Regions from separate parts of the Metabacillus sp. GQ13 genome, predicted to be linked through region 2. Evidence: riboswitches for the same ligand, from Rfam matches in the RefSeq annotation. Region 2 holds a riboswitch; each other region holds the start of a gene.
The links. Region 2 has a riboswitch for cobalamin ahead of AC6CHR_RS11755 (ABC transporter substrate-binding protein). Riboswitches for the same ligand answer to the same signal wherever they lie in the genome.

Region 1 (10,615 bases), on a different contig from region 2:
GCTTGTAGTTAGTTTATTATTAGTCATTTTTAGAATCACCTCATGTTTTATTTGAATATAATATTATAATAACATGTCTCAGATAGAAATCAATACTTTTTTATAATTATTATAATTTAATACTAATAATTAGTTGCGTACTTGCAGAATGAGTTCAATACAACTGATAAAAAAGATACCTAAATGAACATAGTAATCTTCTACTTGTTCATTAACCCTTTTTATACCTATGAATATGGTCGTTAAACTAGTACAATAAAATCTAGCTTTTTTAAATTGCCTTTTCAACAGTTCGATTTCTGTGCTTATTTTGTCTTTTATGAAATTATCATTCGTTATGAAACACCAAAAATAAGACTTTACTTTATAATCTACTCCCGCAGATTATTGTAGAATGTATGAGCCATCGAAACAAATTCAAATGGAAAGAGAGGGTTTTCTTTTGGTAAAATAGATTATTTTATATCAACACATTGGGTCAGGGGAGTAACTTTTAGATTGATTCCAATATTATTAAGAATAAGAAAACTTTAATAAAACTGTATTAAATACACTAAAAATATCAAATAGTATTTTATAGGAAATCGTTAAATTCCACTAATATTAAAAAGTACCTCCATCAGGTCTTATAGGCCAAAGTAAGGCCAGACCGACGCATTTACTATTCTAGTATCGGTGAAAAAACCATTTTATTTAGGTTAAAAGTTCTACAACGGAAGAATTGAGAGTAAAAAAAGCTCAGCATTTAAGCCAAGCTGTTCTTCTCATAAACCAAGCGAAATATATTTCACTTCCAAATATTCTTCAATACCTTGATGACCACCTTCACGTCCGATACCACTCTGTTTAAAACCGCCAAATGGCGCTTGTGGTGTGGAAGGAAGTCCATCATTAAGACCTATAATTCCATATTCAAGTGCTTCTGTGATTTGAATGCCTCTCGTTATATTTTCTGTAAAGACATATGCTGCTAATCCATAGATTGAATTGTTAGCTCGTTCGATAACCTCATTAACGGAATGAAATTTTGTAATTGGAGCAACAGGACCAAAAGTCTCTTCTATCATGCATAGCATATCGTCATTAATATTTGAAAGAACGGTTGGTTCAATGTATAAACCATTATTCTTTTTCCCACCTGTTTCAATTTTTGCACCCTTGGCAATTGCATCATCTATATGGTTAAAAACTTTAGTAACAGCAGCTTGATCGATTAGAGGACCAATGTCTGTGCTCTCATCCATTCCGTTTCCAGTAGATAACTCTTTTACTTTTATGACAAATTTGTTAATGAAAGCATGATAAATAGATTCTTGTACATATATTCGATTTGCACAAATGCATGTTTGCCCTGCATTACGAAATTTTGCTGCGATCACTCCATCAACAGTTTTATCTAAATCGGCATCTTCTAGTATAATAACTGGTGCATGACCACCAAGTTCTAGAGACAGCTTTTTAACGGTTTGCGCCGATTGTTTCATTAATTCTTTGCCAACTTTTGTTGAACCTGTAAATGTTAATTTACGTACTCGATCATCTTTAAGCCAAACCTCACCTATTTCCTTTGCATCACCAGTTATTACATTTATTACACCTCTAGGTATGCCCGCCTTCTCTGCAAGTAATACTAGTTTGAGCGCAGTTAATGGCGTTTGTTCGGCCGGTTTAATCACAACGGTACACCCTGCTGCTAGCGCAGGAGCCACTTTTCTAGTAATCATTGCTGCTGGAAAATTCCAAGGGGTAATGACGGCTACAACACCAACTGGCTGTTTTTGGACGAGAATTCGCTTATTTCGTTGCGTTGCAGGAATCGTTTCTCCATAAATTCTTTTTGCCTCTTCCGCATACCATGAAATAAATCCATTTGCATAGTTTATTTCACCCAGTGCTTCTTTCAATGGCTTTCCCTGCTCCATCGTCATTGTTTCTGCTAGATCATCACGGTGTAACGTAATCAGATCATACCATTTCCTGAGTAGGTCTGAACGTTCATATGCTGAATAAGCCGACCAATCTCGGAACGCAGAACTGGCAGCTTCAATTGCTTTGTTTGCTTCATTTGCTCCACCATTTGGAACTGTTGCTATGACTTCATGGTTTGCAGGATTTATCACTTCTGTCGTCGGTAAACCCTCACCTGTCCATACCCCATTAATAAATATGTGAAATTTTTCCATCGATGTTATACCTCCTACATTGGAATCCACTCTTTTTAACATTTAAAATGATATCTTTTAAATATTCATTTAGATAGCTCTTTTCAATCTATCTAATACTTTTCCCTCCTATATTAATTGTAATCTAAAAGACTTTCATTTATCTTGCTCAGTATCCTATTCCAATACAAATTTATGCCCTTCCTTAAACATATATATTTAAAAACGGAAAAAACACTACATACCCCAAAGGGTAGTAGTGCCTTTACCTTTATCTATTCTCTTCGATTTTACTTAAACTGTTTCAACGGCTTGAATTTTTTCTCTGTATACATGTGCTGCATTAACCATAACTTTTAGTGCTGCTACAGTCTCTTCTTCACCTCTCGTTTTCAAGCCACAATCTGGATTCACCCAAAACGCACGATAATCCAAGACTTCCAGTGCACGTTTCATATTTTGTGTAATCTCCTCTAATGCAGGTACACGGGGACTATGAATATCATATACTCCTAGACCAATTCCTTTGTTATAATGGTGTTTTTCAAAGGATGCAATCAATTCTCCATGACTTCTAGATGTCTCGATCGAAATAACATCTGCATCAAGGGCGTCAATAGCATGGATAATATCATCAAAATTCGAATAACACATATGTGTATGAATTTGCGTATCTTCATTGACAGAAGATGTCGCCAATTTAAAGGCATGAACAGCAGCTTGTAAATAACTTTCTGTTTTTTCTTCCTTTAAAGGCAGTCCTTCTCGTAATGCTGCCTCATCTACTTGAATCATCGTAATCCCATTTGCTTCAAGCGCTTCAACCTCTTTGCGAATTGCTAAAGCTACATGATTTAATACTTCAGTACGACTAATATCATCACGGACAAATGACCAATTAATAATGGTTACAGGGCCGGTTAGCATTCCCTTTACAGGCTTTTTAGTTAAGGTTTGTGCATAGACTGTTTCCTTCACGGTCATGTTTCCAAGACAGTAAACATCACCGAAAATAACTGGTGGTTTCACACATCGGGAGCCATAAGACTGAACCCAACCAAATTTGGTAATTGCAACACCTTCAAGCTTTTCACCAAAAAACTCAACCATATCTGTTCGTTCAAATTCTCCATGAACAAGAACATCTAATCCTAGGTCTTCTTGAATATCAATCCATTTCTTTATTTCTTTCTGAATATACTGCTCATATTGTTCAGACGTTAACTCCCCTTTTCTCCACTTCAACCGCTGTTTTCGAACTTCCTTTGTTTGAGGAAAGCTACCAATCGTTGTAGTAGGAAGTATAGGTAGATTCCATTTAGCTGAGTGTAATTCCTTCCGTTTTTCGACACTTATTCTTGAAGAAGAATAAGATTTAATATTGTGCATTGCTTCATGAACATTTTTTACATTACGATAGAATGAATGTTTAATTGAGTGTATAGCTTGATCATACTTATCAAGTTCATTCATCTTAATTTCCTCATTTAAATACCTCGTTAGCATCACAACTTCGCTTAACTTTTCATCCGCAAATGCTAAAGAACCCTTCACTTGAGATTCTAATTGCTGTTCACTGTTTATGGTCACGGGAACATGTAACAAACTACAAGACGGTTGAACCACTAAATGATTTTCATCAACAAATTCCAATATCTCTTTTACAAGTTTTGACTTATCCGTCAGGTTAGATTTCCAAATATTACGCCCGTCGATGACTCCAGCAAAAAGAACTTTATCACTAGGGAAACCATGTTTTTCTAAATTGATAACACTGACGCCTTCATCGTGTACAAAATCAACACCAATTCCCTGTACAGGTAACTGAATAATTTCTTCATAAAATTCAATGCTCTCAAAATAGGTTTGAAGAATAAGATTTACATCCTTCACACCATCATGAAACGCTGAATAAACGTCCTTAAATTCATTGATGATTTCCTTGTCCACATTTTTAACAAGAATAGGTTCATCTATTTGAATCCATTCTGCCCCAGCTTCCTTAAGTTGATTAAACACTTCGATATAAAGTGGGACAAGAGAGTTTAGTAGCTCAGATCGCTTTTGACCATCAAAGCCTTTTGAAATCGATAATAAGGTAATCGGACCTAATATAACAGGTTTCCCTATAATGTTTAGCTTTTCCTTAGCCTCTAAAAACAAGCGTAATAATCGATTATCTACTAATTTAGGCTGTGCTTCTTTTAACTCAGGAACAATATAATGGTAATTTGTATTAAACCATTTCGTCATTTCAGAAGCTATTTTCCCCTTACTTCCTCTCGCGATCTCGAAATATTGGTTTAAAGAAAACGTCTGAGCTATAGTTTTAAATCGTTCTGGAATTAATCCAAACATTGATGCTGTATCTAAAACATGATCATAATAACTAAAATCTCCAACAGGAATGAGATCGATTCCTTTTTCATGTTGTTTACTTAAATGTGTTAAACGGATTTGTTCCATTTCATTATGAAATTGTTCTTCATTTATTTGCTGTGACCAAAATAATTCTAATACTTTTTTCCATTCGCGATTCTCACCAATTCTTGGGTACCCGATATTTGAACTTTTAATTGTCATTTGAGGAACTCCTTTTCTATGTAACTAAAGTTTTAAACTATTTTTTCCCATTAAAAAAAGCCTCTCTATGGGACAATAAGAGAGACGAACGATAGGCATAGTTAACTAGAGTTGAAATGAATATTAAATGGTTTCAACATATGACCACCACTCCTCCCTATTTCGCGTAGGTAATAAGTGCATACAACAGGCAGGTCTCCTGACTTAGGTTCATCACTTAATATCCCTTCCCATTTCTAGTTGAAACAGTGGATTGTAATCAAGCTCCCCTTAACAGTGGCGCGACCGTGTCGGTTTTTCACCGAACTTCCCTTTTAAGTTAAAAGTGATTTACTTTTAACACCTATTGACTGAACATTATTAAATTTTAAATAATTAAAGCTTGTGACTTACAATAAATCATTTTGAATGTTTTATCAAGAGTTTTCTCCTAATTTTTATCAAACTAGTTATCAGGTATCATTTGTTTACATAATAATATTATTGTATATAAGGTGTTATGTAATTATCCTGAAACGTTATAAGCATTCTTCCTATTTTAGATATATCAGTTAATTTTTGTTAATTATGTGGTATAATTATAGATTAAAGGGTTTTTTCAGGTTTCTATGACAATGAGAATAGCAACAAACATAAAGAAATAGCCTAAAAACAGCTTACATATAACCTGGAGGAGTCCAAATGGAAGAAAATTTTTATATGTCGAAAATAAAAACGTTTAGTGCTTTTTTCATCATGCTTATTTTCACTTCCGCTTTTCTAGTATTTACAATTAATATGCTTCTATCCGACGGTGTTTCTCTAATCGCTATTTTTTTTAGCCTAAGTTTGATCCTATTTGTATGGTGCACATATATGATTGGAAAGCAACTATTCGGGATCGATCCGTTCATTTCTGTTAGTCCTTCTGGAATAACACTAAATGGTCCTCTTAAACTTGGCTTTGTTCGTTGGGATGATATTGAAGGATTCCTACCCTATCAACATAAAACCATTAGATTTCTAGCTATCGTACTTAAAGACGAAGAGCGTTTTATCGAACAATTACCTAAGAATAGTAAAATGATGGCGAAGATTAACCAAAAGACTGGCTTCCCCGCTTTTAGTTTTTCATTAAACTATTTGAAGGAAAAAGAGCAGTTAATTGATATCTTAATGAAATATGAAGTTGCTTTCTTTGTTCCTGATGATGAGGATCAAAGTGATGAACAGTAAAAGTAAGTGAATGAGTACGAGAAAAAACAAACATCTCAACATTCATTAGACCTTGTTATAAAATTCGTCACCAACATGGCTTATTATGTAGTAAAATGTAATTATCTGCGGTTTCCCGAGAAATAATAGCCGCTGTGATTACTTTACTTTCCTATTTCTTCATTTAACAACGGGGGCGACGGGCTCATCTGTTATTGTTTATACTACGATCTCCACTTCAAAAATAATTAACTACTTTTAAATAACTAGACATATGCCGTTACACTCCACTAAAACCTACATAAACTTATATGGTCTCATCACTTTTCAAACTAAGGAGTGTTCCTTTATGAATCCATATCATCATCATTATTATTATGATGTATCACAACAAGATCAAATACATTATCCACAATATTCTTCCTTTCATCAACAAATGCCTTTTGAAACAAATAGACAACCCACTGGGCTTGAGCGAAGGGTTACTGCCGTTGAGAATCAAAATGAGCGACAAACTCGGGAACTTACACGTCTAAATGAAGAATTAAAAAGGCAAAATCGAGAACATAACCGCTTAAATAAAGAAGTCACCAGACTAAACAGTGAATTTATCCGCACAAATCAGCAGCATACACGTAGACTAAATCGCTTAAATCAACGTTTACGAGATGTAGAGAAAAAATTAGATTTACCATTTACGCCTGGCGAAAGTGGATTTTAGGCTCTCTCTTAAGATTCTAGCTGAGTTGACATGATAATTAGTTAGGTTAGGCTATTTACATTCACAGACTATATGTCCGCAAAAATTTCTAGAAATGACTAATAATCCCCTCTTATTTGAGAAAAATAAACGTATTGAAAAAGAGAGGGGGCCTGCAAAATGACAAATAAAAACGATAATCGTGAACGTAAAAATAAATACCCGAAGAATAAGCAAGATACTGAATTTTCAAAGGAAATTAACATTCGAAGTGAACTGACTAAGAAAGATCTACAAAAATAAAGATTGTTTTTGCAAGGGTTGTTTTATATCGAAAAAGGCTAACATTATACACTCCCATTACAAAAGGTGAGAGGATATCATCCTCTCACCTTTTTCATAGTTTTGATTTTTGAAGTATAGAAAACGGTAAACATCCATCTCCAGTGGGTCTACCTAGAAAAAGTTAGCTACCATGTTCGTGCTGAACAGATACATCTCTTTGTTCTATCGAGTTCTTCGTCTACCTTGAGGACCTGATTGATTTTTAGATCTATTATCATCCCTTTTGGGTCTTGATGAAGAATTTGAATGATTTCTTCTGAGATTGTCTCTGGTTGCAGGACGTCTAGACTTTTTAATTTCCTCGGCTCTCTCTTCTTGATAATCTTCTTTATCTGGAACACTTATTCCTTTAATGACTTGTTTTTCTAATGTTTGATTTATTCCCTTTTCAATCATTCGTAAGAAATCTAAATCTTTTGGAGCAACTAAAGTATATGCAACACCGTCACCACCAGCACGACCTGTTCGACCAATCCGATGGACGTAACTTTCTACATCATGTGGAATATCATAGTTAAATACATGGGTAACACCTTCTACATCAAGACCCCTTGCTGCAACATCTGTAGCAACTAAAAACTGTGTTTTCGCTTCACGAAATCGTTTCATTGCCTTTTCACGTTTTGATTGTGTTAAATCACCATGAAGCTCATCCGATTCGTATCCACTAGTAATAAGTGCTTCTTGAAGCTTTTTAGCACGGATTTTCGTCCGACAAAAAATGATTCCAAGAAATGGACGCTGTTCTTCCAATAAATGCAGAAGTGTCGCCTGCTTTCTTCGGTCAGTTGTTTCAACTACAATTTGTTTAATTTCGTCAACTGTAATTTGTTTTGCCTTTACTTGAATATTCTCTGGGTCTATCATGTACTTTTTAGCGAGTGAACGAATTTCATTAGGCATTGTCGCAGAAAAAAGCATTGTTTGCCGTGTAGATAATGTTTCAAAAATGATATCATCTACTTCCGGAAGAAAACCCATATGAAGCATTTGATCTGCTTCATCTAAAACAAGCTTTTGAACAGTAGAAAGGTCAACTGTATTACGGCGTATATGGTCTAGCAACCGTCCAGGAGTTGCCACGACAATATGCTGTGCACCTTTTAATTTTTTTAATTGATGATTAACGTCTTGACCCCCATAAACAGCTAATACTTGAGCTCCCTCTATATTCTCAATCATTTTTTTGATTTCTTTCGTAATTTGTTGGGCTAATTCACGGGTAGGCGTTAAAATAAGAGCTTGGATTTCAGGATTATTCACATCAAGCTTTTCTAGAATCGGTAGCACAAAAGCTAGTGTCTTCCCAGTTCCTGTTTGAGCCTGGGCAATGATATCCTTTCCTTCCAACACGGATGGGATTGTTTTTTCTTGGATAGGTGTTGGAGTCGTAAGTCCTAATGATTTTAATGTATGGTATATTTCTTTTCGTATGCCAAGTTGTAAAAAATCGGGCAAAATGATCACTTCTCTTTTCTATTATTGTATCTTAGTCTAATTAAAATGGATGTAGTAACTATTCAATGTCAGTAGAGGTAATTTTTAGTTTAGACATAAATGCCTATTAACTATAGCATATTGATTAGTATTTAACAGTGGGAATTTAATTATAACCTTTAAATCTCATAGGATAATGATAAAGATGATATTTTTCATAAAATGTTTGGTTTTCGTGATAAATGGACATGAAAAAACCAGTCTCAGATTACTAAGACTGGTTTACCAGGTTTATAAACGGATTTGTATTGCACCTTTTGAACTTTCTGGACTTACAATTATTCCTAATGCATGTGATGTTACTTTTCCACCTTGTACGGATACAATCGTTTCAATCCCTCGTAATTGCACAGTCCAAGGTTTTGTTGCACCTTCTACATTGATCGTAATAATATTCGATTGACGAGTAGCTTTGAAATCGATATTATAATCACCTTGATCAGAAGAAATAGTCGTACTAGCAACCCCACCTTCTTCTAGTTCAAATAATTGATATTGGATCTGATCTGCATAGTCGTAATCTGGTTTATCATCAACATTACCGACAGCTATGACGGAGTTTTCTCGAGCAAATAACGGCACACTTTCATAACCATGATATTCGTTATGCCAAGTACCACCTTCGACCTTTTCACCGCTGATAAAGTTTGTCCAATTACCTTTAGGTAAGTAGTAATTTGCTTTTCCTTGTTCATTAAATATTGGAGAAACTAATAATGAATCTCCCAACATATATTGACGATCCAATTGATCACATGTTGGATCCTCCGTAAATTCTAAAATCATCGGTCTCATCATCGGAATCCCTTTACTTGACGATTCCTTTGCCATATTGAATAAGTAAGGCATTAAGCGAGATTTTAATTTAGTGAAGGATCTTAAAACATCTACTGCTTCTTCATCATAAAGCCACGGCACACGATATGAACGACTTCCATGTAATCGGCTATGACTCGATAATAGGCCAAAAGCAATCCAACGTTTATAAACATCTGCTGTCCCATTGCTTTCAAACCCACCGATGTCATGACTCCAATAGCCAAAACCAGACATACCTAATGAAAGACCACCACGCAAACTTTCAGCCATTGAAGCAAAAGTAGCAGTGCAATCACCACCCCAGTGAACTGGAAATTGTTGTCCTCCAGCCGTTGCTGAACGAGCAAAAAGGACTGCTTCTCCTTTTCCACGCTTTTCTTCCAGCACTTCAAAGACAATCTTGTTGTATAGGAAGGTGTAGTAGTTATGCATTTTCATCGGATCTGAACCATCATGGTAGACCACATCTGTCGGAATTCTTTCACCAAAGTCTGTTTTAAATGAGTCGACACCCATATCCACTAAGCGACGAAGTTTACTAGCATACCATTCACATGCTTCTGGATTTGTAAAATCGACAATGGCCATGCCTGGTTGCCATAGGTCCCATTGCCACACATCTCCGTTTTCCCTTTTAAGGAAGTAACCATTTTCGACACCTTCATCAAATAAATGTGATCTTTGAGCAATATAGGGATTAATCCATACACAAATGTTTAATCCTTTTGATTTCAAACGCTGTAACATTTCCTCTGGTTCTGGGAAAATGCTGTCGTCCCACTCAAAATTACTCCAATGGAATTCTTTCATCCAGAAACAATCAAAATGGAAAACACGTAATGGTAGATCACGTTCTGCCATTCCATCAACAAACTGGTTGACAGTTGCTTCATCATAGTTCGTTGTAAACGAAGTTGAAAGCCACAATCCAAATGTCCAAGATGGAGGCAATGCCGGTTTTCCTGTTAAAGTTGTATAGTTTTCTAGTACTCCTTTCATAGAAGCTCCACCAATAATATAATAATCTAACTTCTGGCCAGGTACGCTAAATTGCACTTTAGATACGTGCTCAGAGCCAACTTCAAAAGAGACAAGCTCTGGATGGTTAACAAACACACCGTAGTTTTTATTTGTTAAGTAAAATGGGATATTTTTATAGGATTGTTCTGAACTAGTCCCGCCGTCTTTATTCCAAATATCAACAACTTGGCCGTTTTTAATGAATGGTGTAAATCGTTCACCAAGTCCATATACATATTCACCTGGAGCCAATTCTAGCTGTTCACGCATATATACTTGTTGATCATCCGCGATA
Region 2 (10,615 bases):
AGGTGCTGGGAGTCCCGCTGAGGTCAATCTAAATGATCGAGAACTAGTCAATATGAGTGTTGCTAAAATGGCAGATGCTCCCGTCATTATCGTTGGAGATATTGACAAAGGAGGCGTATTTGCAAGTCTCGTTGGGACACTACAACTGCTTGATCCAAAAGACCGCGATCGTGTAGTTGGCGTGATCATCAATAAATTCCGTGGTGATCTCTCGTTACTTGAACCAGGATTAACATGGTTTGAAAATTACACAGGTAAGCCAGTATTGGGAGTTGTTTCTTTTCTGAATGACTTGCTAATCGACGCAGAGGATTCACTAAGTCTAGCGAATTACAGTTTTCAAAAAAATCAACATAAAGAGTTGGATATTGCGATACTTAATCTTCCTAAAATTTCAAACTTCACTGATTTCGATCCTTTACATTATGAAAAGGATTGCCATGTGCGGTTTGTAGATCATGCCCATCAATTAGAACAACCAGATGTGATCATCCTTCCAGGAAGCAAAAACACAATAGAAGATCTGATATACTTAAAACAAAAAGGCTTAGATCAAGAAATTGTTCAAGCTCATCAAAATGGAGCACTTATCTTTGGAATTTGTGGAGGATACCAAATGCTTGGTGATTTAATTGAGGATCCCTTTCAAGTTGAAACAAATATCAACTATGTAGACGGGTTGAAGCTCCTTCCATTACATACCACACTATCAAAAGAAAAGATAACCGTTCGATCAGAAGGAACACTAACCTTATTTGGTAAAGAGATAGACGTTACCGGATATGAAATTCATATGGGTTTAACCAGTCATCTAGAAGATTTGCAAACGCTCATTGAATTATCCGATCGAGTAGATGGTAGTAAAAATCAATCGGAAACATGTATCGGAACATATTTTCATGGTGTTTTTCACAATGACCTTTTCAAAGAACATTTTTTAAATCACATACGAAAACGTAAATCGCTTAAGCCACTTCTAAATAGGAAGTCATATGAAACTAGACGATTAAGTGAATATAATCGATTAGCAGATCATGTAAGAGAAGCGATAGATATAGAGAAACTATCTGAAATGATTAATAATTATCATAGAAAAGAGAGAGAAATCGATGAATCTTAATGACATTAAAAAAACGTTACAAGCGATAGAACCACTTAACAATGAAAAAATGAAAGAAGCCGAAGAATACATTAATACCTTGACGAAACCAATTGGCAGTTTAGGGAAATTAGAAGAATTAGCTATCCAACTTTCAGGGATTACTCATCAAGTCTTTCCAGAGGTGACCCGTCCCGGCATATTGGTATTTGCCGCGGATCACGGAATTAGTGACATGGGCGTATCGGCTTTTCCTAAGGAAGTTACGATCCAAATGGTACATAATTTCTTGAATGGTGGCGCAGCGATCAATGTCTTTGCAAAGCAAATCGATGCGATTTTAAAAATTGTTGATATCGGAATTGCCGAGGATATAGATCATCAATACTTGCTACAAAATAAGGTGAAACACGGTACAGATAACTTCTATGAAAAAAATTCGATGTCAGTGGAGGAGGCAAACCAGGCAATCCTTGTTGGAATGGAAACTGCACAATTGGTCATTGATAAAGGAGCAAAGAGTCTAATTGTTGGTGAAATGGGCATTGGGAATTCAACAACTGCTGCTGCTATTGCTTCTGTTATAACAGGTTGTTCTGTTGAGGATGCAGTAGGAATTGGAACAGGAATAACCGATGAAAGTAGACAAAGAAAGGTCTCTATCATAACAGATGCGTTAGAAAAAAGAAATCCAGATCCTAGCGACGCAATCGATATATTATCGAAAATAGGTGGACTTGAAATCGCTGGGATGGTCGGAGCAATCATAAAAGCTGCTGAACAAAGGATTCCAATTATATTAGACGGATTCATTTGTACGTCTGCTGCGTTGTTAGCTGTTCTACTCGAGGAAAAGGTAAAGGAATATTTGATTGCAGGACATATTTCACAAGAACCAGGCCATTTCCATGCTTTGTCCCATTTATCTAAGTCGCCATTATTAAATCTAGATTTGAGATTAGGTGAAGGCACTGGCGCTGCTCTTTCGTTTCCGTTACTAGAGGCGGCAACTCAAATGGTTAAAGGAATGGCAACGTTTGATTCAGCAGGCGTTGCAAATAAACGCGAATAAACGCGGAATCTTGTCGTTTTTTCATTTACTTGACTACAATAATCTACTATAATAATCATTGTCACAAAAATTGAATAGTCAATAATAGGTCCTTACAAATGAAAATTTTAAGGGTAAAAGGGAAGTTATGGTGAAAATCCAACGCGGTCCCGCCACTGTAAACGTTGAATGAAGCTTACATAATCCACTGCATCCTTATTGGATCCGGGAAGGAAAGCGATCATGTTGATGCGTGAGCCAGGAGACCTGCCTATTATGTTGTTGAAGTATCCTTCGTGGAAAAGGATGCCTTTAAAGTATCCGATGTTTGATTTGTGCAATTCAATCGTATACCCTAAAACAACTTACGCCTATTCCATGAGAAGAGGCGTTTTTTCTTTATAGGAACAACAGCGACTAGACAAAAAACAATAGTAATGTTTTCTTCAATTATAGGACAGTTTACAGTACATAGATCTTGCCACCTTATTGGGAAGACTTACTATTATTAAAAATGGGGAGTTGAAAAGATTGACAGGAACAAAGAAAAAATGGTTTTTGCTAAACCTACTGTTTGCATTAATGGTCGTTTTCACAATTGGTTGTAGCGCAACAGAGGAGAAAGAAAAAGACGGAGTCAGTAAGGTGGAAACTAAGGACACAAATGAAACAAATAGTGAACAAGCATTTCCAGTAACTGTCGTAGATGGTAGTGGGGACGAGGTTACAATCGATTCAGAACCGGAAACAATCGTATCTTTCATTCCAAGTAATACGGAAATTACTTTTGCCTTAGGTCAAGGAGAAAAGCTAGTTGGGGTTGATGACTTCAGTAATTATCCAGCTGAGGTTGAAGCGATTGAAAAAGTAGGCGGTCAGGAAATAAATGTAGAAAAAGTCTTAGCATTACAACCAGATCTTATCTTGGTTACAAATTTCCATCACGAAAATAATCAGGATATCTTAAAGCAATTTAAAGAAGCAGGAAGTGATGTTCTTGTTGTGGGAGATGCTGCATCTTTAGATGATGTCTATGAAACAATTACCTTAGTGGGTGAAGTAGTTGGTGCAACAGGTGAAGCCGAAAAAATGATAGCTGATATGAAAAGTCGTTTGAGCGAGATATCTGAAAAGGCTAAAGAGGTAACGGAGAAGAAACGCGTATGGGTTGAAGTTTCCCCGGCACCAGATATTTTTACAACTGGTCAAAATACATTCATGCATGAAATGTTAGAAACAATCAATGCTATAAATACTGCCGGTGAGCAAACAGGCTGGGTTAAGATGACAGAAGAAGAGATAGTTACATTGAATCCAGATGTCATCATTACCACTTATGGGTATTATGTTGAAAATCCTTCAGAACAAGTATTAAACCGTGCAGGCTGGGGAGAAGTACCCGCAATTAAAAATGAACAAGTTTTTGATGTTGAAAATGATATGGTGACAAGACCTGGGCCAAGACTAATTGATGGAGTTGAGACGCTTGCAAAACTCATTTATCCGGACGTTTTTGGCGAATAAAATTTTATGGGTGTATCTTTTAAGCGGAGGGTTTGTACTTAGTACAGCTCTCCTTGGTTTATTTATTAGTAGTGTTCACTATCCGATTCCGGTCATAATTGACACGATTACATCAAATTTGTTTAACCAGACCATTTTTAATAAAACGATTCCTGATGTCGCAGAAAGAATTATTTGGGAAATTCGTTTACCACGTGTACTATTGGCATTCTTTGTAGGTGCAGCTCTTTCACTTGCAGGTGCAGCTTTTCAAGGACTCCTCAGAAACCCGCTCGCTGATCCTTATACAATTGGTGTTTCTTCAGGTGCTTCTTTAGGGGCTGTTAGTGTCCTTTATTTTCAGTTATCATTTACCTTTTTAGGTGGATATACGTTACCTGTGATTGCGATTTTATGTGGATTCTTGACGATGGTCATGGTTTTTGCTGTTACTCATTTTGCTAATCGCAAGTTATCTATTGAGACCATTATTTTGGCAGGGATTATTGTCAGCTCATTTTTAGGAGCAGTTATTTCGCTTATCATTTCGTTAAGCTCACGCGAAGATACAGGTCAGATCCTCTATTGGTTAATGGGGAATATCGGAATGAGAGGCTGGAGTCATGTTAAATTAATCATTCCCTTCTTTCTAATCGGTTCCTTTTTGTTACTTGTCCGTTCGCGAGAATTAAATGCCTTTGCACTTGGTGAAGAATCTGCAGAACACTTAGGTGTAAATGTCCAACACGGAAAAATATACATCTTAGTCGGAGCGTCTTTACTGACAGGTGCAGCAGTTGCTGTATCTGGTGCAATTGGTTTTGTAGGTTTGGTCATTCCTCATTTTATCAGATTAGTAGTTGGCCCGAATCATAAGCTTGTTTTACCGCTCTCAATGTTGGTTGGTGGAGGATATCTCATCTTAGCTGATCTAATCGCAAGAACGATTATTGCACCAAGTGAATTACCAATCGGCGTCATTACCGCATTAATTGGAGCACCTATCTTTGGGTTATTATTAATAAAAGAACGCGTTGGAAGGGGATAAACATGATTGACATAAAAAACCTTTCTGGTGGTTATCAGCAAAAAATGATTATTCACGATTTATCGCTTACGATTGAAACAAGTCATTTCTACGCGATAATCGGTCCAAATGGAAGCGGTAAAACAACGCTGATAAAATTATTAACAGGAGTGTTACCATCTCAAAAAGGTACAATTTCTATCTTTAATCAATCTCTACGTGATTTATCGACTCAAGCACGTGCCAAAATGATGGCTGTTTTATCACAGGAAGTCCAAATTGACTTTGACTTTTTAGTCGAAGAAATAGTTTTATTAGGAAGATATCCTCACCAAAAAGGGATAATCAAACACATTTCTAAAAGAGATTATCAAATCGTCGAAGAGGTTATGAAGCAAACGAATGTTTTACAATTTCGCAAGCAGCCTTTTAACAAATTAAGTGGTGGGGAAAAACAACGGGTATTATTAGCAAAAGCCTTGGCTCAAGAACCGAAGATCCTCTTTTTAGATGAGCCAACAAATCATTTAGATATTAAGCATACAGTCGAAATGTTGCTCCAAATTAAAGACTACCAACGTAAGCACCAATTAACGATAGTTGCGATTCTGCATGATTTAAATACAGCAGCCCTTTTTGCGGATAAAGTTGTTCTTATGAACGAAGGGAAAATCATAGAATCCAGTGATCTCTCGGTATTGCAAAAGGAAGATCAACTTCAAGAAGTGTATGAAGTGGCAATCAAAAATATCCAACACCCTGTAGTGCCAAAACCACAAATTACCGTTGTTCCTTATCACGTAGCAACTATGCTAAATAAAGAAATGAATTTTGCGATAAAACAAACGGAACACTTTATACATATTGGATTTAATCATCCATTAAGAACAATTTCAAATAGCGTTCTTGGTGATGGTCTTACTTGGTGTAATCATTTTTGTAATTTCCATGTAGATAAAGATTATCATAGTAGCGACCCAAAGAAAGATATTATTAATTGGCTAGAACTAGTGAAAATAAGTGAGCATAATACAGTAGGTATGATGACGGCAGCTATCCTTCAAGATAGGAGTATTGTTCACGAAGAAAAAGAAGGGGTAGAGATTTTAGTTGTCACTACAGCCGGTGTTGGTAATGCAGTTGATATTACTGATCATTCCCGAATCACTACAAGCTTTCAAATTGGCACGGTAAATATCATGGTCTTCCTCAATGCTCATTTAACAGATGGTGCACTAGTGAATGCGATCCAATCTGCTACTGAGGCAAAGACAAAAGCATTTCATGATTTACAGATTAAAGATCCTCACAGCCAAACGGTTGCTACAGGAACATCAACAGATAGTACGCTTATTGCTACGACACAACTTGGAGAACTAACACCTTATGCAGGTTCAGGAACTGTGATTGGAAAGGCAATAGGGATAACCGTATATAAAACAATAATAGAAGCGGTAACTAACAATAAGATTCGATGTGAAAAGCAATGACAACTGTGATTGTTTTTTATTTTTATGTAATCCTAGCTGCCATTATCCTTGATTTATTAATTGGTGATCCAAGGTGGCTACCCCATCCAGTCATTATTATAGGCAAGGTGATTAGTAAAGTTGAGAAAACCTTAAATAGTGGGAAGTTACGTAAACTTAAAGGCACCATGTTAACAATTATGATTGTAATCGGAACATTTATTTGTATGAAAATGATTTTATCAATTGCCGGATTAATCCATCCATTTGTCGCTTTATTTATTGAGATCTATTTCATCTCAACAACGATTGCTATTAAAGGTTTACAGAGAGCTGCAAAGGATGTTGCGATACCTTTAAAAAATAAGGATTTACCGTTAGCACGAAAAAAGCTAAGTTATATTGTGGGTCGTGATACCGAAGATTTGCCAACCCAGGAAGTCGTACGTGGAACGGTAGAAACAGTAGCTGAGAATACAGTTGATGCGATTATTGCTCCATTATTTTGGGGATTAATCGGCGGTGCACCATTAGCGATGGCGTATCGAGCTATTAATACATTAGATTCAATGGTCGGTTATAAAAATGATAGATATCGACAATTCGGCTGGGCATCAGCAAGATTAGATGATTTAGTAAATTGGGTTCCTGCACGATTAACTGCCCTTTGTATTTGGTTATTTTCTTGGCTGATTCCCCATGCAAAAAAACGAAATGGGCTTGTGGTAACATTACGTGATGCCAAAAAGCATCCGAGTCCAAATAGTGGATGGCCGGAAGCAATGACTGCTGGACTATTAGGTGTTGAATTAGGGGGATTAAATTACTACCAAGGGCTTGCCTCCCATCGAGCGACCATGGGTAATCCCATACGAGTATTGGTGCCAAAGGATATTCGGAATTCGATTATTTACATGAATGGTGCATGGATTACCTTTATGCTCATCCTTTTTATTCTTGTTATTAGCCTATAGAGAAGGAAGGTGTACAAAACGATGAAATGGCCAGAACACGGGGGACAACCTAATAGAATTCTAGAGTTACATGGAATAATTGAAGGGCAATCATACTATGATTTCAGTGCAAATATTAATCCTCTAGGTCCCCCAGAACAGGTATCAGAAAGCTTATCTGAGGTGTTTACTCAATTTGATAAATACCCAGACCCACAATATGAACAGGCAACAAAGCTAGTTGCGATACAAGAGCATTTGTTAGATGAACAAGTTCTATTAACAAATGGTGGTTCTGAAGCGATATTTTTAGTTGCCCAATTGTTTACTGGGAAAAAGGCACTCATTATCGAACCAACTTTTTCTGAATACAAACGCGCATGTGAGGTTTATGGCTTATCTGTCTCACAACTTTCATTGAACCAAGATTTTTCTTTTCCCCTTGAAAAAGTTATCAATAAAATAGAGGACATAGACATCGTCTTTTTATGCCGCCCAAATAACCCAACAGGTACAGTCGTTGATTTTGAAGATATAATAGTCATTCTTGAAAAAGGTTTGACTTGTCAAACGACAATTGTTGTGGATGAAGCATTTATTCACTTTCTACCAACTGAAGTACCAGATTTATCAGGATTAATCGAAAGATATCCTAATTTAATCTTACTACGATCGTTGACGAAAATTTATGCGATACCTAGTTTGCGTCTAGGGTATGTGACAGCAAGTATGAACACCATTACCCGCTTGAAAAAAAACCAAATTCCTTGGAGTATAAATGGAGTCGTTATTGCGTTATTACCGACCATATTCAAACAAACTGTATTTGTCGATGAAACAAAATTGTGGTTGCAAAAACAGTTAGCAAGGATCACTTCTGAGCTGACAAATTTAGGCTTCTATTATTCACCTACCCTAGTTAATTTTTATTTACTAAAGGATCAAGATCAACAAGTCGATACTGAACACTTGCTTCACTTTTTATTAGCGAATAACATTATTCCTCGACATACCCATACCTTTTATGGTCTTGAAGGCAGGTATTTACGATTTGCCGTTCGGAGTGAACAAGAAAATACCTATTTGTTAGACATATTACGTCGTTGGAAGCAACGGTCTTGATCTCGTTTATCTCTGGAGGAGCACGTTCAGGAAAAAGTTCATTTGCTGAAGAGTATGCACTCAACTTATATAAGAGAGTTAATCATTCATCATTACTCTATATTGCTACTGCAGAACGTACTGATCAGGAAATGGAAGCACGAATAAACCGTCATATTAAAGAACGAGAGCCAATATGGAAGACGGTTGAGGCACCACTTGATATATCAACAATCTTAGAAAACACAAAAGCTAAGGATATTGTCTTGGTGGATTGCTTAACAGTTTGGTTAAATAACATGATGTATAAGGGAAACGCCGATCTAGCAAATATAAAGGCATCTGTGTCTAAGTGGATACAGATTTCAAGGCTAAAGCAAATAGAGTTAATCATCGTTTCTAATGATCTAAATGAAGGAATGCCAATTGATCATATGATGGTTCACGAATACATCTACACTTTAGAACAAGTGCATCGAACTATTACCGCAAACGCAGAATCAGTCTTTCAAGTAATCGCTGGAATTCCAATACAATGGAAGGGGTGATCAAATGAAGCAAACTATTCAAGGGTTTATTTTATCGATACAATTTTTAACGAGGATTCCAATTCCAATTGAGTGTCCATGGGAAAAAGGTTCAATTAAAGGGGCATTATCATCCTTTGCAATTGTTGGTCTAATTATTGGAAGTATATTAGCTTTGACATTAACGCTAACGGAGTCGTTTATACCTGCATGGATGGTTGCGTTGGTCCTGATAACACTGTGGGTGTTTCTAACAGGTGGACTCCATTTAGATGGATTAATGGATGTAGCTGATGCAGTGGGTTCTAATGCTCCACTAGAAAGAAAACGTGAAATTATGAAGGACCCACAAGTGGGGAGTTTTGCAGCACTGACCATCATCTTTCATCTTGTATGGAAATTCGCATTGTTGTTTGCGATTATTTCACAGCAAGAAATAAAACTCCATGAGCTAGTCCTTTTTATTATCCTGATTCCAGCATGCAGTCGCTTAGTTCCCCTTTACTTACTCTATCATCTACCTGTAATGAAGCAGGAGGGACTAGCCTTTCAGTGGAAGCAGCATATTGGGAAGTGGCAAGTAGGGTTAAGTACGATAATTGTTCTACTATATACACTTATCTTTCCACAGATGCTTATCATCTTTTGTTCATATATCATCTTTTTTCTCATTCTCAGATCATGGATTATGAAACATTTTAAAGGAATAAATGGTGATGTTCTCGGTGCATCAATTGAAGGAGGAGAATTATGGGGACTTTTCATTCTATGGATGTATACTTGGTTCGTCATGGGGTAACAAATTGGAATAAAGAAAAAAGGTACTTGGGTCATTCTGATGAACCATTGCTAGAAGGTGAGTTACATAGATTAAATCCATTACGAAATACAATGAATAGGATATCATTTGACTATTGCTATTCGAGTGATCTCAAACGATGCTTAGAAACGTTTCAATATTTAACTGATAAAAATCAAGTTTGTATTGATCAACGTTTAAGGGAACTTCATTTTGGTGATTGGGAAGGTTTGACCTATGAACAATTAAAAGATGATAGCTACTATCAGAAGTGGCTAAATGATTGGGAACTGGTAGCTCCACCAAATGGAGAAACCTCCGGACAATTTAACGAGCGAATCATTTCATTTCTAGAAGAACTACTTTTATTAAAGAAAAAGACAAGAAACAACGTACTTATCTCGACACATGGTGGAGTCATTCGAGCTATTTTAATGAAATTTGCCGTAACTAAGACATTATGGGAACTACCGATCCAACATGCCAAGGGCTATCGGCTATCACTTCAACATCAAGGGGGGAAATGGTTATGCAACTCATTATTGGAGGTGCCTATTCAGGAAAAAGATCAATTATCAGGCAACGATATTCTACAATAACATGGCATAGTGCTTATGATAAAGCTATATTCACGAATTGGAAACGTCAGATCGAGCCAGATACAGTCCTTGTTTTCGAGGGCTGGGAAAAGTGGATCAAAGAGGAGCTCACTATTTCCGCAAACCTTGATGAGGTTCGGTTATTTTTCATTGGTCAAATCGATGAAATCTGTCATGCAGAACAAGTCACTGGTACAACGGTTGTTCTGATATTGTTAGAAATGGGCAGGGGCATTGTCCCATTGGATGAAATTGATAGAAGTGTACGCGACATCGCTGGTTGGCTTTTACAATATATAACAAAAAAGGCTGAGAATGTAGACTATTGCTGGCATGGCTTAAGTAAAAAAATAAAATAATTGTTTCATTTAGGATTCGTTTTCCACCTCTCACTATGTATAGTGAACGCTTAATCATCAGCCCCTCACCAGAAGGAAATGGAGTGGGCTTTTTCATACGATCATATTTTTCCAAGCGATTCTACAAA
Region 3 (10,615 bases), on a different contig from region 2:
CTTTTCCGAAACAACAATTAGAAAAAATTGAAGAAATCACTTCACCAACAGCAATTAAGAAACGTGAACTTGGATTACATCCTGCTATGAAAGTTAAGCTTTAATTAGATTAATATATAAATGAGTGATCTTCAGGGAGGTGTTACCATGGTACGAACAATACTATTAATTGTAGGAGCAATCGTTGTCATATCTTTTTTAGTTAATTTGATTTTTTAATCAGGCACTTTTCTAAATTGAAGCTATCTCCAAAGGGGTATTAGAGGCATTTAGCGAAAAGAGCACGAAGATATAGTTAAAACGTGTACATTAGTACGTTGTACGGAAAACAACAATTTTTCCGAAAACAGCCTTTAATTATTTCCGAATAAAAAAAATACTTGAATTCAGATTAGAAGATGATTTTATAGGGTATTAAATAACATCAAAGCTTTTGAAGGGATGATGAAAATGCAAACATTTCAACACTTAGTAGTAGCTTTTGATGAAACTGAGGATAGTAAAGAGGCGCTTAAGTTAGGAATTGATATGTCGCAACAGTTACACTCAGAAATTTCAGTTGTTCACATTCAAAAAGATGGTCCATTTAAAGAAGATTCAGCTACCGAAAACCTGGTATTAATAAGCCCTACTAGTAGTCATCCTACAGATGAAGTGAGAAATTATCCAATTGTACCTGAACCTAGAAATGTAATAGATGGAACAGAACATGATAAAAAAACGATGGCATTAAAAAGTGAAGCTAGACGAATATTAGATCTAAATAATGTAAAAGGTAACGTGAATATTTTATACGGCGAACCCTCTGAAGCAATTGTTTCTTATGCAACAGATCATCATGCTGATCTCATTATCGTAGGTAGTCGCAATATGAACGGCTTAAAACGGTTAATATTTGGTAGTGTTAGTGAAAAAGTCTCGCAACGATCCAATATCCCTGTTTTAATCGCAAAATAACCTTTTAAAAAAAGTAGACAGTATAAATTGTCTACTTTTTTTATATCTAAACAGAAAAACCATTCAATTTATCAAATACTAGTCGATATACCTAGTAGATAGTAAATTCTAAACAAGGGGATTAATGAATGGGTATTCTTTCTTTTAAAAAGGAAAAAAAACAACCAGCAGCACCGAAGGATCTTTTAAATCAGATTGTCTTAAAGGTCGATGAACCTTCACTAAAAAAGCAAATTCAAATGATTGGTCTTACAACCGATGATTTACTGTTATCGCTTAAACTTCAACCTTATATAGAGGCTAATATCGAGGAAATCGTGAATGCATTTTACGCTTCCTTTGAATCAGACTTGGGACTAATAGATATTATTAACACATATAGCTCTGTAGATCGTTTAAAATCAACCTTAAAAAAACATACGTTAAGCATGTTTGATGGAAGCTTTACTCCTGAAGACGTTAGTCGTATTAGAAGAATCGCTCATATCCATGTAAAAATAGGACTAGAAGCTAACTGGTATATGGCAGCATTTCAACCACTTTTAGCGTCAGTTATTCAAACTGTAGAGCCACATCTCCAAACAAAGCATGAGCTATTAAAAGTAATCCATAGTTTAACAAAACTTTTCAACCTAGAACAGCAAATTGTCATTGCAGCCTATGAAACTGAATATGCACAAGTACGAGCAGCCATTGAACGAGAGAAGGATCAGACCCGAGCTGAAGTAAATCAATTAGCCATACAATTAGCGAACGCAAGTGAAGATACCAATGCGTTTGTTCAAGAAATACTGGCTCACTCAAAGGAAATTGCATCATACTCTATCGATCACCTAGAAGTTGCATCAACAGCAGAAAGCCAAGCCACTAGTGGTAAAGTTGATCTTGAAAAACAAAATGAGTTAATGAACTTTATTGAAACAAGTACTGTCGAAATTTTAAAACAAATGGAATCATTGGAACAAACATCAGAAAAAATTAATCATGTTGTCTCAATCGTTACCTCTATAGCTGAACAAACGAATTTATTAGCTTTAAATGCAGCCATTGAATCAGCTAGAGCTGGTGAGTACGGTAAGGGATTTGCAGTTGTTGCAAGTGAAGTTCGTAAACTTGCTGAGGAAACAAAAAATTCAGTCCAAGGTGTATCTAGTTTAATTTTGAATATTCATAGCCAAATTGATAGTATGTCTACCGCAATTAGCAATGTAGCTGAATTAACGACTAAAGGCACAACACAAATGAGTGATATGAATTCATTTTTTGATACGATTCTAGAATTCATGAATAATAACAAACAGCAAAGTGAAAAAGCAAAATCTGATTTGATGAACTTTACAAATGTTATTAATGATGTCTCTAAAGCAATTACTCAAATTGCAGAAACATCAGATAGCTTAAAGGATATCGCTGAAACAATGTAATAAATTCCAATACCTTTGTATTTGTATTACCAAATACAACAAGTGAAGACTGACTATGGTCTCTACTTGTTGTATTTTTCTATGACTTTATCACTTGATGGATATACTATTGACTTCCCTCTTTTCGTATCCATCTGCCGAATACCTCACTCCTTTACACACCCTGTTCACAACCAATTATCCTGTAAGATTATCGTTTTCCACTGTCTAAATCAAACTTATAATTGACATAAATTATTAGCCTGATATAATATTTTTGTACCCTAAAGCATAAAAGCGTTTAAGTATTAACGTTTTTAAAATTCAATTAGTATATAACTGACAGTAAAGTAGAATAAAGGAGCAAATATATGTCTACCCCCAAAAAAGCCTTTCATTTTAAAGAGGCTCTATTTATATTAGTGATGATTTTAGTCATCATCTATTCTAGTTTGTTTATTCTTAAAACAGAACCACATATTGCATTATTAAATTGTTTGGTGTCTATTTCAATCCTTGGCTTACTGAAGGGTTATCCGTGGAAAAAGTTAGAAGACGGAATAATCAAAGGGATTCAAAGTGGAATACAACCAATTATTATTTTAGCCTTAATCGGGATTCTCATTGGAGCATGGATGAGTAGTGGCACAATACCAACTGTAATGGTATATGCTTTAACAATTATTAATCCTAGTTACTTACTGATCACATCGCTATTTTCTTGTATGGTTATATCAAGTCTTGTTGGTAGCTCGTTCACTACTGTCAGTACAGTCGGTGTCGCCCTTATGGGTGCTGGTATGGCAGTTGGCTTACCAGTTGAGTGGGTTGCCGGTGCCATTATTTCAGGTGCTTGCTTTGGAGATAAAATGTCTCCGATGTCTGATACAACAAATTTTGCATCTGGTGTTTCTTCCGTTGAATTGTTCACTCACATTCGCCATATGACAAAAACAACGATCCCAAGCATTCTCATTACAACCGTTGTATTCTTTATTCTGGGTCGGATGGCACCGATTCAATCATCATCAATTACAGAAATGACAAACATGATAACAATCATTGAAGGTACTATAAATGTTAGTCCTTTAACTTTACTTTCACCGCTTTTAGTTATTATATTGGCTATTCGAAAAATCCCGGTTATCCCAGCACTAATCATGGGAATCATAACTGCAGGTGTAACAGCATTAAGTATACAAGGAATACAATTAACACAATTTTTCCAAGTATTACAGAATGGTACATCCTTCTCAATCGCAAACGAGCAGGTTGTAAATATGATGAATCGGGGTGGACTGCAATCGATGATGTGGTCAATTTCACTCATTTTGATTGCTTTTGCATTTGGCGGTCTATTAGATGTACTGAAAATCATTCCAACGCTGTTAACTGGATTGATTGAGCGAGTTCATACTAAAGGGCAACTAATTCTATCAACTGCTACATCCTCATTAGGGATTAACCTATTAACAGGTGAACAATACTTATCGATTCTTATTCCAGGGCAATCATTCAAAATCTTATATGACAAGATGAAGATCGAACGGAAATATATGTCACGTACGCTCGAAGATGCAGGTACATTAATTAATCCTTTAATACCCTGGGGAGTTAGTGGTGCGTTCTTTGCACAAACACTTGGGGTATCTGTAGTTGACTTCTTACCTTTTGCATTCTTTTTATACTTGTCATTACTATTTTCTATTCTTTACGGGTTTTTTGGCAAAGATAAGACACCGAAAGAAATCTAACTGTTTTAAGTTAGATTTCTTTTTTTCGTTATTTTGTGCTTATATAGATCGTAACCCTCCACACTAACTTATCGAATATGATAAATTTCGACAAATAGAAAGTATTGGTTGATTAATTCACTTATCTGCTTTATCATTTAAATAGAAGTTATTTACCTATATGTTGATATTTCAATAAACACCAAAACTATATATTGTATTTTTGCAAGATTAGGCGCCTATTGGGCTGAAAAGGGAATCTGGTGTAAATCCAGAACTGTCCCCGCAACTGTAAGTGTGACGAACTGAGTTAACCACTGTACAATTCTTTGTATGGGAAGGGCTCATAGTAGGATGAACACAAGTCAGGAGACCTACCTAACGCTTGCGAAAGTTTCAATTTCTTCGGGGACTGAGAAGATGAAACGACGGAAAGCCAGTATGGATTTCTCCATTTCTCTCCTACTCTCCTTAATCTGTCGTTTTCTCCACTCATCCCCGAGCGGTTTTTACAAAAAAACGATGGAGGCTCTTTATTATGAGTATAACAACTGCACCTACTATTATTGACGATAATGGACAAGAAACATTTGATTCAAACAAACTTACAACGTTTATTCTGTCTATTCATCAGCATTTCCCTTCCTTACCTATAGATGATTATTTACATAGAATCCATAGTACTATTCTCCAAAGAGATTCGTACACATCAGAACAACTCACTAATTTACTTATATTAGAAGGATTATCTAATATTACTGAACAGGAACCCGACTGGACCTACTTTTGTGCCCAACTTTATTTAACAAAGCTTTATAAAGAAGCTGCTACTAACAGAGGTTATGATAACAAACAAAAATATGGTAGTTTTAACGATCTAATTAATCAATTAGTTTCAAAGGGGCTCTACCACTCTAAAATTTTAGATCAATATTCTATATTGGAAATTGAAGAGATTGGGGGATATATCCAACCAAATAGGGATCGTTTATTTACTTATATAGGCATTCGCACGTTAGCTGATCGTTACTTAGCTCGTGATTTTTCAAAGCAAACATTTGAATTACCACAAGAACGATTCCTACTCATCGCCATGACGTTAATGGCCAACGAGAATAAAGACAATCGCCTTGAGCTTATTAAGCAATCATATTGGGCAATGAGTAATCTATATATGACAGTAGCAACTCCTACTCTATCGAATGCTGGAAAGCCTATTGGCCAATTATCTAGTTGTTTTATCGATACGATTGATGATAGTTTACAAGGAATATTTGATAGTAATACAGATATTGCCAATCTTTCTAAATCTGGAGGAGGTATAGGCGCATATTTTGGGAAAATAAGAAGCCGCGGTAGTGATATTAAAGGCTTTAAAGGTGTTTCATCAGGGGTTAAAGGTAGCCCTCTTGTGGCGTAAGTTACAAGTAATAAAGGTGGTCAAATGCGGGAAACTCCGAGTATCTCAACGTAGGATACCATGCAGTAATGACATGGCGCTCCCTAAAAAACCGCGAGTGCGGATAATCTGCAGCCGAGCTTCCTATTTGTAGGAAGAAGGTTCAACGACTAAGTAGTTATATAAGTGATTATATAATTCGAACCACCTATCCACTTTCAGAAACAATAAAAAGTGGATAAAGATATAGTCTGTTCTGTGCAGCGATGTATAGAGGTAGGCAGAAATGACCTATCCCCCTAAGTGAACATATAGGGAGTAACAATAAAAGTATTCCATGGATGAAACAACTTAATAACACAGCCGTAAGTGTCGACCAACTTGGACAACGTAAAGGAGCCATTGCGATTTATTTAGATGTCTGGCATAAAGATATCTTTTCATTCCTAGATTCAAAACTTAATAATGGTGACGAACGCATGCGTACCCATGACTTATTCACAGGCGTATGTATCCCAGATATCTTCATGAAACAAGTAGAAGCTCGTGACGATTGGTATTTATTTGACCCACATGAGGTTTACCAAGTTATGGGGTATCATATTGAGGACTTTTACGATGAAGAAAAAGGAAATGGTAGTTTCAGTCAAAAATATTGGGAATGTGTCAATAATGAAGCACTTTCCAAAGAGAAAGTCCCCGCTATTGAAGTCATGAAACGAATTATGATTAGTCAATTAGAAGCTGGAACACCCTATATGTTCTATCGTGATGAAGTTAACAGACAAAATACTAACTCTCATAAAGGCATGATTTACTGTAGCAATCTCTGTACTGAAATCACACAAAATCAGAGTGCAACGACAGTAGAAAATCAATATACAGAGGATGGGAAAATCATCACTGTTAAAACACCAGGAGATTTTGTTGTGTGCAACCTCTCCTCTATTAACCTTGCAAAGGCAGTAACAGATGACGTGTTAGAAAAACTCATCCCCATTCAAGTAAGAATGTTAGACAATGTTATCGATTTAAATACAATACCAGTTCTTCAAGCTAGACTAACCAATGAGAAATATAGATCAATTGGTTTAGGTACATTCGGTTGGCATCACTTACTTGCATTAGAGGGGATTGCTTGGGAAAGTGAAGAAGCGGTTGACCGCTGTGATAAGCTCTATGAAAAAATCGCTTATTATACAATTAAGGCTTCTTTACAATTAGCAAAAGAAAAAGGTTCTTACCCTGCATTTGATGGCTCTGAGTGGGATACTGGTTTATATTTTGATAAACGTGGATACCTGTCTTCGACAAGCCCATTCGATTGGGATCTAGTAAAAGAAGAAACCCAACAATACGGAATTCGTAATGGCTATTTAATGGCTGTAGCACCAAATGCATCAACATCAATTATTGCAGGAAGTACAGCAAGCATAGATCCTATTTTTCAAAAGGTTTACTCAGAAGAAAAGAAAGATTATAAGATTCCCGTCACAGTTCCAGATTTAGATCCTACAACAACTTGGTTTTATAAATCTGCTTATTTTATTGACCAACAGTGGAGTATTAAACAAAACGCGGCTAGACAACGCCATATCGATCAATCGATATCTTTTAATTTATATGTACAAAATACGATCAAAGCAAAGGACTTACTTAATCTCCATTTGACCGCTTGGAGAGAAGGACTCAAAACAACGTACTACGTCCGCTCTACCTCAAGCTCAATAGAAGAATGCGATTCCTGTGCTAGCTAAGGTCGTTTGATCACGAGTAACTTGAAAATTAATACAAAGGAGCACCAACAATGAATAACAGAACAACCTTAAAAAAGCGTAAAATCATGGATGCTGATGCTCCAAATCGCTCAACAGCTATCGTTAACGGAGAAAGTTCAAATGTCTTAAATTGGGATGATGTCACTTATCAATGGGCATATCCTCGATATAAAAAAATGTTAGCCAACTTTTGGACACCCTTTGAAATCAACATGGCACAGGATATCAAACAATATCCTGCATTATCAGATGATGAACAAGAGGCATTTTTGAAAATTATTGGTTTATTAGCTCTACTTGATAGTATTCAAACCGATTATGCTGGCAAAGTGGCTGATTATATTACCGATTCAAGTGTTAATGCATTAATGATTATTCTTGCTCAACAAGAAGTTATTCACAACCATTCCTATTCTTATGTTCTCTCCAGTTTAGTACCAAAACAGACTCAGGAAGAGGTATTTGAGTATTGGAGAAATGAACCGATTTTAAGAAAACGGAATGAGTTTGTTACAAGTGGTTATCAGGCCTTTGCAGAAGATGCAACAATTGATCATCTATTAAAATCGATTGTTTATGACGTCATATTGGAAGGTTTATTCTTTTATTCGGGGTTTGCCTTCTTTTATAACCTGGCACGTAATCAAAAAATGGTCGCCACTAGTACAATGATTAACTATATTAATCGTGACGAACAAATTCACGTTGACTTATTTGTGCAAATCTTTAAAGAGATACTAAAACAATACCCAGAACAAGACACAGAAGAACTAGCTATATTTGTAAAAGAAACTTTCATACATGCAGTAGAGCTAGAGATTGAGTGGGGACGTTTTATAATCGGTAATAAAATAGATGGTATTAACATGCAAGATGTTGAGGATTATATCAAGTTTTATGCAAATGTTCGTTGCAATCAGTTAGGGTATGATCGTCCTTTTGAAGGCTTCCGTACGAATCCTCTTAAATGGATAAAAGCCTATGAAGAAGTAGATTTAGGTAAATCTGATTTCTTCGAGCAAAAATCTAGGCAATATACAAAGGTTAACCATCAGGATAACGGGTTTGATGATCTTTAATCAAATACAAGGAAGAGAGAGTAATTTATTTAATCACTCGCTCTTCCTTCTTTTTATCTATGCTTAAGCTTCTAGTCGAAAAGGATCCTAATCTAAAACAATAAAAATGAACTTCGAAAATGTTCTCCAAGCTCATAGACTTTACTATCAATTTCCACCTAAAACCACTGTTAACACACAATTATTAACGTGGTGGATTTTCCACTCCAAAATTAATCCAATCCTCTTTTGGTGGTCCATAAACTCCAAAAGGTTTGATTCCTGCCTGACGCATAAGAACTGTAACTTGCCCACGATGATGAACAATGTGCTTGATTAGACCCATCAAAATTTGAGCATTTGATTCTTCCCTACCAAATGCATTTTGCACTTCCTGCAGAGATTTGTCTGACCATTGTTGTTCAATAACTTCAGCCGCATTTGAACACACATTTTTAAATGTCTCAGCAATTTCCTTGGCTGATTCGGGCACACTTTCTCCATTTTCTATATCATCAATCTTCAATCCGAAATTCGCTAAATATTCTGGAATACTTGTCGTTAAATGCCACGCAATCCTTCCTAAGGTACGACCTTCTGGATAAACCTGTTGTCCTAATGAATCATCAGTCAAACCATCCAAAACCTTTTGAGTTAACGCTGCTTCGTTATTCCATTCTTTCATATAATCTACAATCGTTACATACATAGGTAATTCCTCCGTAATCCATTCGATTTAAATCTGTATACGAAGTTACATTATAAAACATTTGTTCTTATCATTCAATTTCCATTCCTGACTTTCCATCTGCTTTAACATTGCCTTAATTTTCATCTTGCTTTTTGTTCGTTTCCTCCAAAAGTTTCGCCTCAAAAATTTCCTCGTCAGTTTCAGTTTTAATACTTTCTTCTATACGGATTCGACCTTTACCCACTAAGACCCCTCCTTAAGAAAACGCTTACCACCATTGTAAAGAAACAAAAAAAAAAGTAAACATGACAAAAGTAACGAAGATTAAATTTTTAGAATGTTTAAATTAATTTACCTTTAATATAGACAAAGTATGTGTATTTACCTAATGATATAAGTCTAGATTACATCGATTAAACGTTTTATCCTCCACAAAACCCATTACTTTAGTCACTGGTTTATCGGATACTGTTTATGGTTATCTGTTTTGTGGTAAAAGCTAATAGAATAATTGCTTAAAGGAATCAATTATAAAAGCTAGAGTTAAGTAACTATAACGAATAAAAGGATGATAGCAATGGGTTTATCAAGCTTGTCAAATAAAATATTAATAATTAGCTATAAAGAAGCTATCAAATTAAATTTGAGTCCTGAATTCATTAGTATTCTTGAATCGGAGATCATTAATAGAGATCTTTCTCTTGAATCATTTCAAGTAAAACAATTAACCAAATTTAAATAACTGGGATGACTGACTCAGAAATCTAAATAAGAATAATATACGTGTAACTTGAGTTGGCCTCACTTTTAAAACCTAAGTGATCCATCCTCTTTTAAACAATCCATTTTTTTTGAAGAGGTTTTCTCGCTTTAGTACGAAGAAATATAAAAAAAGTTGAGGATATCTCCCCAACTTTATACTTGTTGTTTTGTTAACTTCTTGTCCTTCTTAGTTTCTTGTTGTATGTTTGGTTGAATGTCACTAGAACTTCTAAGTGGAATCTCTCTTAGGAAGAAGGTTAAGCATACAGCAACAATCATGACGATCGCAGCAGTCATAAACACGCCTGATAATGCAAAGCTCATTGAATCCTGAAGCATGGTTACAATTTTATCAAAGAAAGAATTTAATTCTTGTGGTAAACTTTTTTGTATTTGAGACAACTTCTCGTGATCCAACAATAGCTGTGGATTTTGTAAAGCAGTAAGTTGTTCCTGCATTTCAGGTGGTACAGCTTCTGCTTGTTCACTTATACCTGCAAATGATTTGGACATCTTATCACTCATGCGTTGATTTAACACGGTACCCATGATTGCAACGCCAACGGTTCCACCGACTGAACGGAATAACTGCGATGTTGCAGTTGCAACGCCTAAATATTCTTGTTCAACAGCATTTTGTACAGTTAAGGTAAAGACAGTCATTCCGATTCCAAGACCCATACCTACTAATATTAAGTAAATGATTAATGCCCATTGTGAAGTTTGAGCATCCATCATCGTAAATAAGAACAATCCAATTGTTGTAGTAACCAATCCAATAATAGCTTGAAGCTTATATTTACCAGTCTTCGTAATTATCTGTCCGCCAATACC

Region 1: another riboswitch for cobalamin. It lies ahead of metE (5-methyltetrahydropteroyltriglutamate--homocysteine S-methyltransferase); the one in region 2 lies ahead of AC6CHR_RS11755 (ABC transporter substrate-binding protein).
Region 3: another riboswitch for cobalamin. It lies ahead of AC6CHR_RS15610 (ribonucleotide reductase N-terminal alpha domain-containing protein); the one in region 2 lies ahead of AC6CHR_RS11755 (ABC transporter substrate-binding protein).

Annotation. Positions count from the first base shown of each region.
Region 1 covers NZ_JCAXET010000001.1:212,510-223,124, forward strand. Annotated here, with positions in the region: gene katA (catalase KatA) at 1-27, opposite strand, end outside; gene AC6CHR_RS01120 (NAD-dependent succinate-semialdehyde dehydrogenase) at 765-2,183, opposite strand; gene metE (5-methyltetrahydropteroyltriglutamate--homocysteine S-methyltransferase) at 2,457-4,745, opposite strand; cobalamin riboswitch at 4,918-5,107, opposite strand; gene AC6CHR_RS01130 (STM3941 family protein) at 5,427-5,960, shown strand; gene AC6CHR_RS01135 (hypothetical protein) at 6,289-6,660, shown strand; gene AC6CHR_RS01140 (hypothetical protein) at 6,820-6,942, shown strand; gene AC6CHR_RS01145 (DEAD/DEAH box helicase) at 7,147-8,442, opposite strand; gene yicI (alpha-xylosidase) at 8,713-10,615, opposite strand, start outside.
Region 2 covers NZ_JCAXET010000008.1:112,680-123,294, forward strand. Annotated here, with positions in the region: gene AC6CHR_RS11745 (cobyric acid synthase) at 1-1,120, shown strand, start outside; gene cobT (nicotinate-nucleotide--dimethylbenzimidazole phosphoribosyltransferase) at 1,110-2,171, shown strand; cobalamin riboswitch at 2,241-2,439, shown strand; gene AC6CHR_RS11755 (ABC transporter substrate-binding protein) at 2,733-3,674, shown strand; gene AC6CHR_RS11760 (FecCD family ABC transporter permease) at 3,637-4,701, shown strand; gene AC6CHR_RS11765 (adenosylcobinamide amidohydrolase) at 4,704-6,170, shown strand; gene cbiB (adenosylcobinamide-phosphate synthase CbiB) at 6,167-7,123, shown strand; gene AC6CHR_RS11775 (pyridoxal phosphate-dependent aminotransferase) at 7,145-8,224, shown strand; gene AC6CHR_RS11780 (bifunctional adenosylcobinamide kinase/adenosylcobinamide-phosphate guanylyltransferase) at 8,206-8,751, shown strand; gene cobS (adenosylcobinamide-GDP ribazoletransferase) at 8,756-9,529, shown strand; gene AC6CHR_RS11790 (histidine phosphatase family protein) at 9,481-10,128, shown strand; gene AC6CHR_RS11795 (bifunctional adenosylcobinamide kinase/adenosylcobinamide-phosphate guanylyltransferase) at 10,059-10,487, shown strand.
Region 3 covers NZ_JCAXET010000012.1:32,712-43,326, reverse strand. Annotated here, with positions in the region: gene AC6CHR_RS15630 (hypothetical protein) at 1-104, shown strand, start outside; gene AC6CHR_RS15625 (universal stress protein) at 451-957, shown strand; gene AC6CHR_RS15620 (protoglobin domain-containing protein) at 1,086-2,381, shown strand; gene nhaC (Na+/H+ antiporter NhaC) at 2,732-4,114, shown strand; cobalamin riboswitch at 4,311-4,489, shown strand; gene AC6CHR_RS15610 (ribonucleotide reductase N-terminal alpha domain-containing protein) at 4,632-5,513, shown strand; partial or broken gene AC6CHR_RS15605 (ribonucleoside-diphosphate reductase subunit alpha) at 5,807-7,249, shown strand; gene AC6CHR_RS15600 (ribonucleotide-diphosphate reductase subunit beta) at 7,300-8,349, shown strand; gene AC6CHR_RS15595 (DinB family protein) at 8,534-9,037, opposite strand; gene AC6CHR_RS15590 (YhdX family protein) at 9,153-9,263, opposite strand; gene sda (sporulation histidine kinase inhibitor Sda) at 9,588-9,761, shown strand; partial or broken gene AC6CHR_RS15580 (DHA2 family efflux MFS transporter permease subunit) at 9,935-10,615, opposite strand, start outside.